Prochlorococcus marinus str. GP2: one gene and its partner. The protein of the gene in region 1 interacts with the protein of each later gene in a pairwise test. Links are inferred from orthologs where the notes say so. Each region holds a gene or a part of one and is shown in the gene's direction. Other genes may lie near its edges. The genes, in order: eno and rpe.

Evidence for each region.
Region 2: the proteins of eno (region 1) and rpe interact in binary tests that used the Escherichia coli proteins (3 or more experiments, as listed by UniProt). The link is inferred for Prochlorococcus marinus str. GP2 from one-to-one orthologs.

What each region holds. Positions count from the first base shown.
Region 1 is NZ_JNAH01000003.1:187,563-190,806, forward strand. What follows is about bases 300-3,206. They hold eno (phosphopyruvate hydratase), read left to right. Parts: upstream 300-1,060; coding sequence 1,061-2,353; downstream 2,354-3,206. Other genes in these bases: EU91_RS06625 (ATP-dependent Clp protease ATP-binding subunit), read right to left, coding at 300-797; EU91_RS06615 (ABC1 kinase family protein), read right to left, coding at 2,358-3,206. Also shown: more of EU91_RS06625, read right to left, coding at 1-299; more of EU91_RS06615, read right to left, coding at 3,207-3,244. UniProt on the Escherichia coli protein: Catalyzes the reversible conversion of 2-phosphoglycerate (2-PG) into phosphoenolpyruvate (PEP). It is essential for the degradation of carbohydrates via glycolysis.
Region 2 is NZ_JNAH01000004.1:94,424-97,605, reverse strand. The notes cover bases 166-3,010. They hold rpe (ribulose-phosphate 3-epimerase), read left to right. Parts: upstream 166-1,131; coding sequence 1,132-1,890; downstream 1,891-3,010. Other genes in these bases: lptB (LPS export ABC transporter ATP-binding protein), read right to left, coding at 2,955-3,010; ccsB (c-type cytochrome biogenesis protein CcsB), read right to left, coding at 1,912-2,841; glpX (class II fructose-bisphosphatase), read right to left, coding at 166-944. Outside these bases: more of glpX, read right to left, coding at 1-165; more of lptB, read right to left, coding at 3,011-3,182. UniProt on the Escherichia coli protein: Catalyzes the reversible epimerization of D-ribulose 5-phosphate to D-xylulose 5-phosphate.

The sequences.
Region 1 (3,244 bases):
AATTTTGCAATTGAGGTTTTACCAACTCCAGGATTGCCTATAAGTATTGGATTATTTTTGTTTCTTCTGCATAGTACCCTCATTACATTATTGATCTCATTTTCTCTTCCTATAACGGGATCTAGTAAGCCTTTTTTTGCTGATTCTGTTAAATCATTTCCATAAATTGAAAGAGCATTTTCATCTTTTCCAACTTGTGTTTTTGTTTCAATTTGAAGTTCACTTTTAGGTAATGGAACATTAGCTTTTTTTGATTTTTCTTCTTCAACTAAAGTCTCTATGTTTGATTCAAAATTAGATTGATTATTTATCTCAATTACATTTTTGTAATTAATAGAATCTTTTGGTGGATTAATATTTGGGAAAAACTTTAATTCTTCCTCTAATTTTTCCATTGAAAGATTGCCTTCCTCAAAAACATAATTTCCAATTCTTAAATCCCTTCCAAGAGCAATTAGTAAATGAGGTATTTCTATTAATCTTGATCCCCATTGAATTTTAATCTGATTTGCATTATCTAATAAAATTTCTAAATCTTCTCCGATAGTAAAAATATCTGATTCATTTGTTGGTGTTTCTTCTAAAAAATCTTCTGTTATATCTAAAACTATATCTTGGTCGATTGATAATTTTTCAATAAAAGCAAAAAATTCACTTGATGAGAACAATGTATGAATTATGTGTTCAATATTAAATTCGCTATGATCCCATTTTTTTGCGGTTTCTTCTCCCAATAAAAGGAGATTCCAACTGATATCGCTAAAAAGTTCAGGACTGGATGTAAGTGTTTCTCTCATATAACTATAAAAAATATAGTTGATTATTAATTAATATTCTAAATAGAATCTGCATTAATAATCATCCAATAATTTTCAAATTGTAAGATGAATTTAAAAAATAAGTGTTTGGCAGGGGTTGCGAAGACTTTGGAATTAAAAAAAGCTTTTCTTATATCTAGTTGTTCTGAAATTTTAAAAATTATATTTGGTTAAAATATATATTTCAGATATTAGCCAAATAGTTCAGCTATTAATAGGATTTAAATAGTAATAATTAAATTGTGAAAGAAACTATTGATTTTCTTATAGATACCATTGAAGCGAGGCAAGTCCTTGATTCAAGAGGTAATCCCACTGTAGAGGCGGAAGTATTTTTGGAATGTGGTGCAATTGGTAGAGCAATTGTTCCCAGCGGAGCTAGCACTGGTGCTCATGAGGCACATGAATTAAGAGATGGTGGTTCAAAATATATGGGAAAAGGTGTTTTGAATGCTGTTAATAAAATTCATGAAACAATCTCCCCTGCTTTATGTGGTTTGTCAGCTTTAGATCAAACTGCAGTAGATAAATTAATGATTGAAATTGATGGAACTCCTAATAAGTCTAACCTTGGAGCAAATTCAATCCTTGCAGTGAGTCTTGCAACTGCAAGAGCATCAGCAAATGCTTTAGACATTCCCCTATATAGATATCTTGGAGATCCATTATCCAATCTTCTTCCAGTTCCATTGATGAATGTAATAAATGGTGGAGCTCATGCACCAAATAGTCTTGATTTCCAGGAATTTATGCTCGTACCTCATGGAGTTGATAATTTCAGTGAATCATTAAGAATGGGCACTGAAATTTTTCACTCATTAAAAGCACTTCTTGATCAAAAAGGCTTATCTACTGCTGTAGGCGATGAGGGTGGATTTGCACCTAATTTGTCATCGAGCGAAGAAGCAGGGGACTTATTATTAGAAGCAATTCAAAAAGCAGGATTTACGCCAGGGGAACAGGTATCTTTAGCATTAGATGTAGCTAGTACTGAATTTTATAGTGATGGTATTTATAGATATGAAGGAAAAAGTTTAAATAGTTCTGAAATGATTTCATATCTTTCAAAATTAGTTTCTAATTATCCAATAGTTTCAATAGAGGACGGTTTAGCAGAGGATGATTGGGAGGGTTGGGCAGAATTACATAAAGAACTAGGAAATAAAGTTCAGCTTGTAGGTGATGATTTATTCGTTACTAATACAGAAAGGTTAAGGAAAGGCATTATCGAAAAATCTGCCAATTCAATCCTCATAAAGGTAAATCAAATTGGAACATTAACTGAAACTTTGGAGGCTATTGAATTAGCTAAAATGTCAGGTTTTACAAGTGTTATTAGTCATAGAAGTGGTGAGACTGAAGATACAACTATTGCTGATTTATCTGTCGCTACAAGATCGGGTCAGATCAAGACCGGCTCTTTGAGTAGAAGTGAAAGGATTGCAAAATATAATAGGCTTTTAAAAATTGAGGAGGAATTGGGAAATCAAGCAAGATTCGCTGGAGTTTTAGGTTTAGGTCCAAAAAATATGTAGTTTTTTAGCGCTTAAGTTTTTCTAACCGGGAGCCTTTTCTCATACTTAATTGACATTTTATCCAATCAATACTGATTGGTAGTGCAAAAAAAAGTGGCAATAATGCAAAATTATTTTGTTTATTGGTTACAAGTAAAGCAGATGCAATTGATAAGCTACCTATAAGAATTGAATGGCCTAAAGTTTTTTGAGCAGTGAACATTTTTTTGAATTGCCTATCAGACTCTCCCATTCTTATTTGCAGTTGTAAATCTCCCTGCTCTAATCTTTCTAAACTTTCATCTATTCTTTTTGGAATACCAACAGCTTTCGATCCTAGTTCACCTACTTGCCTTCCAAATTGGTTAATTAAATCGTTGGGAGTTTGATTATTTGAAGTCATAAGTTCTATTAAATAAGGCTTGGTAACTGATACAAGGTTAAACCCTGGGTCAAGCATTCTACCAACTCCTTCAAAAGTTGATAAGGCTCTCATCACGAAGATTAAATCTACTGGAAGTTGAAATGGTGTTTCATAAACAAGTTCGTATAAATCTCCAGATAATTTTTCAATAATATTTGGACTAAATGGTGGGGTTAAAGCTTCTTTAAGCATTAATCTGACTAATCTTCTGACTGGTCCTACATCAATATCTTTTGAAATTAGCCCAGCTTGTTGTAATTGACTAACAAGCGATGAGGCGTCTCTTAAAGCAGCAGACTTAACCATCCCCCCTAATCTTGTTTGAAGATTATTTGAGATATTACCCATCATTCCGAAATCATAAAAAATCAATTTACCTTTATTTGAAACTGCTAGATTTCCTGGATGAGGGTCTGCATGAAAGAAACCGTAATTTACTAATTGCTTTAAATAGCTGATAGCGCCAATTTCTGCAATTTTAGGTAAAT
Region 2 (3,182 bases), on another replicon or contig:
GTACTATCTAATGTACTAATAATTAGACTACTTGTTCTAACACAATCCCTTTCAAATTTAACTCCGTCAAATAATAATCCATCAGTTATTCCACTTCCAGCGAAAACAACATTTTCTCCCGATGCCAATTCATTTGCCTCATAGATTTTATCTATATCTAATATGCCCATTTCATTAAGACGTTTTATATTTCCTTCTTTTGTGTAATCAGCCCATTCAGAAGTTTGAGCGATTGCGGGATCATAAACTAGTTGTCCTTGAAAGTGTCCGCCGAGAGCTCTCATTGCAGCAGCTGAAATAACACCCTCTGGAGCTGCACCTATACCCATCAAGCAATGTGTTCCAGTTCCTGCAAAACCGCATGCAATCGCAGCTTGAACATCACCATCAGAAATCGGCTGTACTTTTGCACCACATCCTCGAATCTCTTTAATTAAATCTTTATGTCTAGTTCTATCCATTACAACTACAGTAAGCTCATCAATAGAAAGGCCCAAGCAATCACTAAGTATCTTCAAGTTTTCAGTAGCTGAATTTCTAATATCAACTTTACCTTTGGCCGCAGGAGGAGCTGCTAATTTGTTCATGTAAAAGTCAGGAGCATTGAAAAGACCACCTGTATCAGAGGCAGCTAAAACCGCCATAGAACCTCTTTGATTATTCGCACAAAGATTAGTTCCTTCACAAGGATCTACTGCAAAGTCAACCCCTGGGCCACTTCCACTACCAACCTCTTCACCTATATAAAGCATGGGTGCTTCATCTCTTTCACCTTCTCCAATAACAATTTTCCCTTTCATTTCAATTTTGCCCATTCGCAATCTCATTGCTTCGACAGCTGCTGCATCAGCTTCATCTTTTTGACCAAGTCCTGTTAGTTTTGCTGAGGCAATAGCTGCTTGCTCGACAACTTCGAGAATTTCTTGAATTAAAGTTTGATTCACAATTAAATTTTGAGGATTTTCTAAAAGGTTTTGAGTATGATCTCATATAAAATGCAATTTTTTATGAGAATTATTATGCTAATAAGCTTTTTTTAACTCTTTACAGCTGTTACTTTATCAGGCCGTGACTTGAAATTAGGAATAAACAACTAAATATAGTATCTTTATTAAATATTTTAAAAATTAAATGACTGAGTCAAATCAAGCAAAATTAACTGGTGCAAATAGACCAATTCAAATAATTCCTTCAGTTTTACCGGCAGATTGGGCAAATATGGGGGCATGTGTGAAAGAGCTCGAGGAAGCTGGGGTAGATAGAATTCAATTTGATGTAATGGATGGAAATTTCGTACCAAATCTTACATTTGGTCCTGAAATGATTGCTGCATGCAGGAAATATTGCAATGTCCCTTTTGAAACTCAATTAATGGTAAGCCAGTACAACTGTGAAACAATGCTTGAATCTTATGTAAACGCTACAAAAGGGGCAAATGGTGATCCAGGAGTAGTAATAGCTCATGCTGAAGCAAATATTCATTTACATAGAGTTCTTGGAAGAATAAGAGATTTAGGTGGATCTCCTTCTGTTGCATTGAATCCTCATACTCCTTTTGAAATGATTAAAAACATAATGGATATGGTTGATCATGTTTTAGTTATGACAGTTAATCCAGGCTTTGGAGGACAAGCTTATATACCAACAATGCTTAATAAAATAAAAGAAATAAGAAACTTTATTATCGAAAAAAACTTAGATGTCGACATTGAAGTTGATGGGGGGATAAAAGCAAATTGGACTATTTCACAATGTGCCGATGCTGGTGCTAATTGTTTTATTGCAGGTAGCGGAATGTTTGCTTACCCAACATTAAAAGAAGGATGTGATGACTTGAGAAAAGTTGCACAAGAAGCACAAAAAGGGAATGTTCTTTCAGAACCTCAATAAATATTCTGAATGATTGAGAAATTACCCAAATATCCATCCATAACTATGCAAACCTATTCCTAAAAAATTAACTCCTAAATAACATACTAAAACAACTAAAAAGCCTGTAGATGCTAATAATGCTGGTTTGCGTCCTTGCCAACCCTTGCTTATTCTCATGTGCAGATAAGCAGCATAAAACAACCATGAGATAAATGCCCATGTTTCTTTTGGATCCCAACTCCACCATGTGCCCCAGGCCTCATTAGCCCAAACTGCACCTGAAATTAAACCGAGAGTCAAAAGAACAAAACCCACCAATATAGAACGGTAACTTAATGTATCTAATGTTTCTGAATGAGAAAATTCAATAGGTTCAACTAAATCATTTAAGGGATGGCTATTTAAAAGTTTAAATCCTCCTATACCTGTAGAACTACTTCTGATTTGAAGTGGCTTATTTTTATTGATAAACAAAACGGACATTGAAAGTAAAGAACCTATTATTAATGCTGCATAACTAAGCATTACGACGCTAACATGCATTACTAACCAACTAGACCTTAAAGCTGGAACTAAATTGGATGATATTTTCAAATCCTCAGGTAGAACAAAACAAGCAAAAGCCACAGTCAGTAACTCAATAGGTATAGCAATTGAGGGAATTATTGGAGCTTGGTATTCTCTTTCAACCAATAGTTGACCTAATGTGATACCCCAAGTAAGGAAATAAAGAGATTCATACAAATTGCTAATAGGAAAATGCCCAGAAATTGACCACCTAAAAAGTAATTGTAATGTTATTAATAAGTTCACTAAAATCGTAATGAGTCTTACAGCAGCAGAAGATTTTTTTTTAAAAACCGCACCCAAAGATATTGGTAAGTTAATTAATAAAAAATAAAAAACTAAAAGACCTAAAACTGAAACCGGTTCATATATAAAATTTTTAAAAAAATTATCTAGTATCATTTCTTGAAATTTCTCAAGTTTTAATATTCAATGACAACTAAATAATAATTAAAATCATTCTCGTATGAGTAAATCTTTAATAATAAAGTTTTAATTTATTTTAAAAAAGCATTTCAAAGTTTGAAATTATCTCCTAGATAATACTTCTTGACTATTGGATTATCAGCCAATTCGCTTGATGAACCGTTAGCTAAAATTTTTCCTTCACTTAATACATATGATTTGTTAGTAATTAGAAGGGTTTCCCTCACATTATGGTCTGTAATGAGAATCCCCACCCCATCACTACTTAATTTTAGAATTAGTTTCTTTAGATCATTAACAGCTAGAGGATCTATCCC